One region of the Pantoea sp. Lu_F5_004 genome, then DNA from elsewhere that is predicted to be linked to it. Evidence: predicted binding sites of a transcription regulator. Region 1 holds the regulator's gene; the other holds the start of a gene.

Region 1 (4,743 bases):
CGTAACCCATCAGCGCCAGCACAATTGTCACCGTCATCATCAGTGTAGTGGTAAATAGCGGCTGCGTTAAACCGGCCGATACCGCCAGGCTGGCAGCGAAACAGAGTCCTAACTGCAGTGTATTCTGCAACGCGGCGGCTTTACCGGTAGCTGTCGGGAAGGGCATCAGCGCACTGGACACCACAATCGGATAGATCGCGCCGTTAGCCAGCGCCATACCGCAGAACGGAACCATCAGACTCACCAGCGTGCTGCTGCCAGCAAGCGCAACAGCAAACAGCGCCAGGATGCTCAGGCTGTAGACGCCCAGCAGCCAGGGCAGCAACTGTGCGCCGTTAAAGCGGTTGAGCAGGGTGCGACAGCCGAAACCGCCAATTAAAAAGGCGAGCGTCTGGGGCACATAACTCAGACCGATATCGGCGGGCGACAGACCCAGATCCGCCAGAATAAAGGGCGATCCGGTCAGCCAGGCAAAGAAGCTGGCGGAGCAGGCGGAATAGATCAGCACGTTGCCGCTGTAGACCCGGGATTTAAGCAGCGTGAAAAAGCCCGGCTGCGCACCTTTTTCTCCCGCTGCCTTGCGCACGGTGGGCAGACGCAGCGTGGTCAGAATCAACGCCACCGCAATCAGGGTCAGCACCAGGAAAATCGAACGCCAGTGGAAGTGGCCGATCAGCCAGGCACCCAGCAGCGGAGCCAGCGCCGGAGAGAGCGCAACCAGCGGCATAATGGTGGCAAAGACTTTGTTAGCGCGTGCTGCAGGATAGCGATCCACCACCAGCGCCTGCCAGCTTACGGCAGCGGCACAGACACCAATCGCCTGGACAAAACGCAGCGCCAGCATCAGATAGATATCATTCACCCACAGCATGCCTGCGCAGCCAGCGCCAAACATGGCCAGTCCGGCCAGCAGCACCGGTTTACGGCCGATGCGATCGGAAAGCGGTCCCCAGAAGAGCTGACCCACGGCGAAGCCGCCCAGGAAGAGACTCATACTGGCGCTGATCAGACCGGGTGAAGTGTTAAAGGTTTGCTGCATCGCACCAAAGGCGGGCAGGTACATATCAGTGGCTAAAAAGCCCAGCATGCTCAGCAGGGCAAGGTAGGGCATAAACCCTTTATTCGACAGCATCTGATTCTCATTTTTGCAGGATAAACGCGGCAGAGTGTAAAAGGTGCGTTTGCTGCTGTGAAACGGTAATATTTGCCGATTGCTGTTAAAATTTTTGAAGGAAAATTATGTGGTCAGAATATGCATTAGAGGTGGTTGACGCTGTCGCCCGTGGAGGGAGCTTCAGCGCCGCCGCGCAGGAGTTACATCGTGTGCCCTCTGCCATCAGCTATACGGTGCGTCAGCTGGAAAACTGGCTGGCGGTACCGCTGTTTGAACGGCAGCATCGCGAAGTGGTTCTGACCCCGGCGGGTGAGCATTTTGTCCGGGAAGGACGCAGCGTCATCAAAAAAATGCTTGCCACCCGGCGACAGTGTCAGCAGCTGGCTAACGGCTGGCGCGGCCAGCTAAGCATAGCCGTTGACCGTATCGCTAAACCTCAGCGCACCCGACAACTGGTCAAAGATTTCTATCGCCACTTTCCCGATATGGAGCTGATCATCAGCTATGAAGTCTTTAACGGCGTCTGGGATGCGCTGGCCGATGGCCGGGTGGAAGTGGCGATTGGTGCCACGCAGGCAATACCGGTGGGCGGACGCTTTGCTTTCCGGGATATGGGCACGCTTAACTGGCGCTGCGTGGTTGCGCCCGACCATCCTCTGACACAGGCGAGCCAGATAGATGATGACACGCTGCGTAGCTGGCCGTCCCTGGTGCTGGAAGATACTTCACGCGCACTGCCGCGTCGTATGACATGGACGCTGGATAACCAGCGCAGGCTGGTGGTGCCGGAGTGGCAAACCGGGCTGGAGTGCGTGCAGGCGGGATTGTGTGTGGCGATGGTGCCGGGCCATCTGGCCAGGCCACTGCTCGACAGTGGCGAGCTGGTTGAACTGACGCTGCCGGTGGCGTTTCCGGACAGCCCATGCTGCGTCAGCTGGGCAGAGGATCGCGCATCACCGGCGACAGGCTGGTTGCTCAGCTATCTGGGTGATGCGCAAACGCTTAATCAGGAGTGGTTAAGCGAGCATTAACGGCGATAGTCGCGGAATGGGCCATCGGCCACGGAACGGCGCTCAATCAGCGTCGGATGGACCTCAATCGTTTGTGACACTTCGCGCTTACTGGTAATGCGGTCCAGCAGCATTTCCAGCGCTTTCTCACCCAGCTGGGCTTTAGGCTGATGCACCGTGGTCAGGGCCGGTGCAAAATAACGGGCGTTGCGCACATTGTCATAGCCGATCACCGAAATATCCTGGGGGACGCGCAAACCCATCTCGTCGGCGGCGCAAATCGCGCCCATCGCCATGATGTCACCGCCACAGAAAACCGCCGTCGGACGCTGCTTCTGCGACAGGATCTGCTGCATCGCCTGATAGCCTGACTCCGGCTCAAAGTCACCCTGCACAATCCACTCGGCGCGTGGCTGAATACCCGCTTCTTCCATCGCCTTCAGGAAACCAGCATGACGTCCGCCACCGGTGTTACGCTCCATCTGACCGGGGATAGCACCAATATCCCGGTGTCCGCGTTCAATCAGATAGCGTCCCGCCAGATAGCCGCCCTGGAAAGCATTATCCAGTACCGTGTCGGTGAAGTCGGCGCGCGACTCGCCCCAGTCCATTACCACCATCGGGATATTGCGATTCTCTTCCAGCATCTGCAGCAGATCGTCCGGATATTCAGAGCACATCACCAGCAGCCCATCGACGCGTTTCTGCGCCATCATGCTGAGATAGGCGCGCTGTTTTTGCAGATCGTTATGCGCATTACCCAGAATCAGCGTATAGCCTTTGTCAAAACAGTGATTTTCAACCGCTTCGATAATTTCAGCGAAATAGGGCGCTTCGCTGGAGGTGGCAAGCAGGCCCAGTGTCTTGGTGTGGTTCACTTTCAGGCTGCGCGCCACGGCGCTCGGCGAGTAGTGCAGTTCTTTAATCGCCTGCCAGACCGCGTTGCGCGTCTCTTCAGCCACAAAGCGGGTTTTATTGATGACGTGCGAAACGGTGGTCGTTGAGACGCCAGCGCGTTTCGCCACATCTTTAATTGTTGCCATGAAAATCGGACTCCAGTGCTTATCTAACTCTATGATAAGCGTAGTGTTAAACGTTTGCGTCTGCTCAGGGTTTTTTCCGCAAAAATGCAGCTTTCCTGGCCAGTAAACAGGCCGCTGGCGTAATAAAAACGCCTGAAAACGTGCGCAAACGGAATCAGGGTTGCGCGCGTTGCGCAACAAAGGCGGGATTCTAACAAGGCTGAACGGATAAAACGAGATTTTTACCGGGCCCTGTGGGAAAATGCGATACCCCTGCTAATTGTGTGACTAAGGAGGAAGCAATGAGTACCGATCTTAAACTGGCTTTAATGACCACCGCGGGCTGTCTGCTGATGATTGTGGCCTTTAGTTTTACCGCTATTCTGCACTAATAAAAAAAGCCGGGATTATCCCGGCTCTCTTCTGGTTGTTCCGCTGCTCAGCGTATGGTTTTCGGCGTCATCACCCGACGGGCACCAATATAGTGGCGCTGCCAGTAATCTTCTCCTAACGCGCTGATCTGAATATCTTTGCCGGTGCGTGGCGACTGGATAAACTTGCCATCACCCAGGTAAACGCCGACATGGTCCGCAGTACCGCGTCCATTGATACGGAAGAAGACCAGATCGCCTTTCTCCAGCGACTCACGCTTGATCGGCGCGGCGTCACGCAGGTGGTACATCTCGTTAGCGGTACGTGGGATTTTAAACTTCACCAGATCTTTATAGGCGTACCAGACCAGGCCGCTGCAATCGAAACCGGTATGGGGAGAGGTACCGCCCCACTGATAGGGTTTACCCAACTGACCCATCAGCTTGGTCATCGCGGTTTCGCGGGCCTTCTGATAGCGCTGACGGTGAGATTTGCTCATCTTAATCGTGCCGGTCTCGCTGGTGGTGACCTCAGCGGTTTTCAGCAGGCGCTGATGACCATAACGTTTTTTCTCTTTGTTCTTACTGAGACGGGCGGTTTTTAGCGAGGTCTTCTTAGCAGGCGTCTGTTTCGCGGTGAGTTCGACTTTTTTCAGTTTTTTTGTTTTTAATTTTTGAACCGGGCTGAGGCGAGTCTTTTTCGTCACCGTTTTCACCGGGCGACGCTTGCGACGCTCATCTTCGCGTGCACTCTTTTTCTCTGCTTTATGCGTACTGACGTTCACCGGCGCGTGAGGCGACGCAGCGGCGATGTTGAAAAACAGTTGCGCAAAGGCCAGCATGAAAAACGTAATGATTAAACGCATAGTCCGTTGATTAGTTAAGTTGTCAGGGCCACTACGCACCGCGACAAAGTTGAGATTAATCTGATCCAGGATCAGCGCCCAGGCCATTCTAGTCCAGTTCTTTTAAAAACTGTAATGCCTTTTAATATTAATCTTTGCAACTCACATAATCGTGCTGAAAATGAACATTTTCAGCGTCTTATATCAACGAAATTATTACGAATTATTAATCTGTTACCTGCTGTTAATAATCAGGTATTCAGGTGTTCCGGAGCATGACTTAACAATGATGGCGATTTAATCGGGCAGCGATCAAAATCTCGTTTTCAGTCACGCTGCGAAGTCGCTACAATAAACAAACACGATGTGACGAATTAAGGA
Region 2 (4,743 bases), 1.9 Mb from region 1:
CCTGCATTAAAGCGCAGAACAGTGGTGCGATTGAGCCGGTAGAGATGCCGCCGCGTCCTGCTTTCTATAACTGATTTAGCTGTCTATGCGGCATGGCCGCTCTCCGCCTGGGAATAAGATAATGAACAAAGAGAATGTAAAACTGGCGATCGCCCCGATCGGCTGGACCAACGATGACATGCCGGATCTCGGCAGTGAGAATACCTTCCAGCAAACCGTCAGTGAGATGGCGCTGGCTGGCTTTACCGGCAGCGAAGTAGGCAGCAAATATCCCCGCGATCCGGCGATCCTGAAACCGATGCTCGACATTCGCGGCATTGAGATCTGCAACGCCTGGTTCAGCACCTTTTTCGCCAACGGCGACAAACAGAAAACCATCGAACAGTTCATCGAGCATATGAACTTCCTGCATGCGATGGGCGCGCGGGTGATTGGCTGTTCTGAGCAGAGTAAAAGTATTCAGGGCACCGGGCTTGCGGTGTTTGAAGAGAAAGCCATTTTCAGCGATGAAGAGTGGCAGTTAACCGCGGAAGGCTACAACGAACTGGCCCGCATCGCGGCGGAGAAGGGGATGCGCGTGACGCTGCATCACCACATGGGCACCGGTATTCAGACTACTGAAGAGATTGACCGGTTTATGGAAATGACCGACGAGCAGGTCGGTTTGCTCTATGACACCGGCCACGTCTACTACTCCGAAGGCTCCCAGCAGAAGATGCTGGCGGTACTGGAGAAATATCTGCCGCGCATCTTCCACGTTCATCTTAAGGATGTGCGTGATGAGGTGGTCGCCGAGGTACGTGAGAACCATCTTTCGTTCCTGGAAGGAGTGAAAAAGGGCACCTTTACCGTACCGGGCGATGGCGTGATCGACTTCAGACCGGTGTTCAAAATCCTGGATGATTACGGCTATAAAGGCTGGATGGTGGTTGAGGCGGAGCAGGATCCGGCACTGGCCAATCCGTTTGAATATGCGGTGAAAGCGCGGAAATATATTCGCGAGAATGCAGGCTTATAAAAAGCCCTTCAGACCGAAGGCTGGCTTCCCCGCCGTGCAGGGAAGCCAGCCTTTTTTTACTTCAGCGTAATGCTTTTCACGATGTTGTCAGCATCGCTCTGTGCCTGCTGCTGATTATCACCTGGCAGCGTAATCTGCAGCGTCACCAGTTTGCCATCCACTTTCGCCAGAACCACTGAAGACCATGATGTCTGGTTGTTGGCAGAAATCACCGTATCCAGCTGCTGCGCGGGCTGATCTTTCAGCGTCACAGATTTGTTCGACACCACCTGCAACTGCGGATCGCGGTTACGCTGCTGCTGTTCCATACGCTGCGACAGCACATCCAGACCATCATTGGTCGGGTCACCGGCAATCACAATAATGGCGCGGGCACCGGTTTCATCAGCATAAACGTGCATGTTAGTGGTCTGCGAACCCAGTTTACCGCTTTTATCGGACATGCCTGGTGGCAGCGAGAAGCTCAGTTTGCCATCCATCAGCGTGACGGTTTGCGCCGACTGACTGGCGCTGACGCCGTTGTCATTCGCCGCTTCATCTTTCTTCTGGTCACAGGCCGCTAAGCCGAGTACCAGTAAACCCATTCCTACATATTTCACCAGGTTGCGCATCAGAATCCCTTTTTAAGTTTCCAGTCAGGCATTAATACAACAGGAATCAGGTTGCAAACGCAACCTGATGATTGTCAGAAGATCTTAGCGGATAGTGGTGGAAACCGTATGGGCGCTTAGCCGAAATTTACCTGGCGGGCGGTCTGGCGTTCAGCCATACGCTTCAGCGCTGCGTTGAGCAGTACACCGTAGGCGGGCAGGAAGAAGACCATGCAAATCAGCACTTTGAAGCTGTAATCCACCAGGGCAATCTCAACCCAGTGCTGCGCCATAAACGCATCGGGGCTTTTATAGAAGGCGATAAAGAAGAAGGCCAGCGTATCGCTGACATTCCCCAGGAACATGGCGCAGCCCGGCGCAATCCACCACTGTGGCAGGCGACGCAGACGGTTGAACACGTGAACGTCGAGAATCTGACCCAGCGCGTAAGCCATAAAGCTGGCGCAGGCGATACGGGCAACAAACAGATTCATCACTTCCAGTGCCTGCCAGCCCTGCCATTCACCCTGATAGAACAACGCCGAGACACTGTAAGAGATAAACAGCGCCGGGATCATCACGGCCAGAATAATGCGTCGGGCCAGCGGTGCGCCAAAAATACGCACGGTGAGATCGGTCGCCAGGAAGATAAACGGGAAGCTGAATGCACCCCAGGTGGTGTGGAAGCCAAACACTGAAATGGGCAGCTGAACCAGATAGTTACTTGAAGTGATCACCAGCAGGTGAAACAGCGATAACCAGAAAAGCGCATGCATGCGCTGACGCGAAGAAAATGCGAGCATATTCAACCTTTTTAATGTTGGGGTGAGGGAACCCATTGCGGGACGCCGTTCGGGCAGCGCCTGGCAGTTTTATGAGCAAAAAGCGGCGGCATCTTACCGCGTTGTGCTTTTTATGCAATGGTTAATTTTAGCGCAATCGTTATCGCCTTGCTTCACCGCCAGCACGCGCTAGAATGAGCGCCCCTTACCTGAACCGAGTTGATTATGAGCGATGCTTTTTCCTCTGCCGACCATCAGCTGGATGCCCGTGGCCTGCGTTGCCCGGAGCCGGTGATGATGGTGCGCAAAACCGTACGCAGCCTGCAGGATGGCGAAACGTTGCTGATCATCGCCGATGATCCGGCCACCACGCGCGATATTCCCGGCTTCTGCCGCTTTATGGAACATGGCTTGCTGGCGCAGCAAACCGACACGCTGCCCTATCAGTTTCTGATCCGCAAAGGCATGGCGGGTTAACGACAGCCGTACAGGCCGCCGTTAACTTCACTCTTCTGATCAGAAGCCGCCTGCTCAGGCGCGGCGACGCAGTAACCTCAGCGCGTTGGCGGTGACCAGCGCGGTCGCACCCGAATCCGCCAGCACCGCCAGCCAGAGTCCGGTCAGACCCAGCAGGGTTGTAACCAGGAAAATCGCCTTCAGCCCCAGCGCAATACCGATATTCTGACGGATGATGCGCCGAGTCCGGCGTGCCAGCGCAATCATCGGAGCCAGATTGCTGAGCTGATTACGCGTCAGGGCAGCATCGGCCGCTTCCAGCGCCACATCGGTGCCGCTGCCCATCGCAATGCCCAGCGTTGCCGCTTTCATTGCTGGCGCGTCGTTAATGCCATCCCCGACCATCGCCAGCGGCTGTTGCTGACTCAGTTCACGGATCGCCGCGACTTTATCGGCGGGCAGCAGACTGGCGCGATAATCAATATCCAGCTGGCGGGCTATGGTCGCCGCAGCGCGCGGATTGTCGCCGGTCAGCATCAGGCTCTCAATACCCAGCTTTTTCAGCGCCTTTAACGCCTCGACGGCATCGTCGCGCAGCTGATCGCGCAGAGCCAGCGCACCCAGCGCTTCGCCATTGCGCATCAGCACCACCAGAGTTTCACCTTCAGCTTCCTGTTGCGCTATCTGCGCATTTTGCTGCGGCGTCAGACCGGGCGCATGGCCGGGCGTCAGCAGCTGAATCTGCTGGCCAGCGACTTTCGCGCTGATGCCGCGTCCCGCCTGCACCTGCTGATCCTGCGCGTCAGGAATCACCAGATAACGCGCCTGCGCGGCCGCCACGATAGCGCTGGCCAGCGGATGGGTGGCACCCTGTTCTGCAGCGGCGCTCAGCGCCAGCATCTCTGACTCGCTGGTCGTGCCAAACCGCAGGATCTGCGTCAGCTGTGGCTTGCCCAGCGTCAGGGTACCGGTTTTATCAAACGCCATTCTGCGCACCGAACTCAGCCGCTCCAGCGCCGCACCGCCTTTGATCAGTGCGCCCTGTCGCGCCGCCGCAGCCAGCCCGGAGGTAATGGCGGCAGGCGTGGAGATCACCAGTGCACAGGGGCAGCCAATTAACAGCAGTGTCAGCCCTTTGTAGATCCACGGCTGCCAGTCGCCTGCGCCGAGCAGGGGCGGTACCACCATCACCAGCACAGAGAGCAGCATGACCAGCGGCGTGTAAATACGGCTGAACTGGTCGATAAAGCGTTCGACCGGCGCACGATGCGTTTCCGCTTCTTCAATCAGTTGCAGGATACGGTCGATCGCGCTTTCACCCGGCTTCGACACCACTTCCAGCATCACCAGTCGATCAACGCTGGTGGCACCGGCGAGAATTTTTTCGCCGCTGGCCCGCGTTACCGGCAGTGATTCACCGGTTAGCGCGCTCTCATCGAAACTGGCAAGCGGACTGATTAAGCTGCCATCGACCGGCAAGCGACTGCCCGCCGCGACTTCAATCACATCGCCGGGTTGCAGCGCTGCGAGTGGTACCTCAGTACGTTTGCCCTGTTCAAGGCGAATCGCCGATTCAGGCCGCAACGCCATCAGGCTGGTTACGCCGCTGCGCGCCCTGGAGGCGGCATAGCTTTCCAGCTGTTCGCCCAGCTGAAACAGCACCAGCACCATCGCGGCTTCAGCGTGTGCGCCAATAATCAGTGCGCCAGCTGACGCCAGCGTCATTAATGTCTCAATAGTAAAAGGCGATCCGCTGCGCAGACGCTGCCAGGCGCCGCGCGCCACCGGGACCAGGCCGACCAGCGTGGTCAGCACAAACAGCCGATCGCCCCAGGCGGGCGCGAACTGGCTGAGAATGCTACTGGCAAGCACCAGCAGCGCCAGCAAAATCAGCATC

Evidence for each region. The regulator PurR, encoded in region 1, represses purine synthesis genes. The targets are predictions, from matches to a motif close to CANGCAAACGTTTGCNTG.
Region 2: a site for PurR is predicted at 2,436-2,453, ahead of ACR8BN_RS01595 (7-cyano-7-deazaguanine/7-aminomethyl-7-deazaguanine transporter). Genes of this name have one in related genera too.

What each region holds. Positions count from the first base shown of each region.
Region 1 covers NZ_CP194946.1:2,290,219-2,294,961, reverse strand. The annotation lists gene punC (purine nucleoside transporter PunC) at 1-1,132, opposite strand, end outside; gene punR (DNA-binding transcriptional activator PunR) at 1,240-2,145, shown strand; gene purR (HTH-type transcriptional repressor PurR) at 2,142-3,167, opposite strand; gene ACR8BN_RS10620 (YnhF family membrane protein) at 3,449-3,538, shown strand; gene ACR8BN_RS10615 (C40 family peptidase) at 3,586-4,383, opposite strand.
Region 2 covers NZ_CP194946.1:345,088-349,830, forward strand. The annotation lists gene ACR8BN_RS01580 (Gfo/Idh/MocA family protein) at 1-74, shown strand, start outside; gene iolE (myo-inosose-2 dehydratase) at 122-1,018, shown strand; gene ACR8BN_RS01590 (DcrB family lipoprotein) at 1,075-1,629, opposite strand; gene ACR8BN_RS01595 (7-cyano-7-deazaguanine/7-aminomethyl-7-deazaguanine transporter) at 1,746-2,411, opposite strand; gene tusA (sulfurtransferase TusA) at 2,616-2,867, shown strand; gene ACR8BN_RS01605 (zinc/cadmium/mercury/lead-transporting ATPase) at 2,922-4,743, opposite strand, start outside.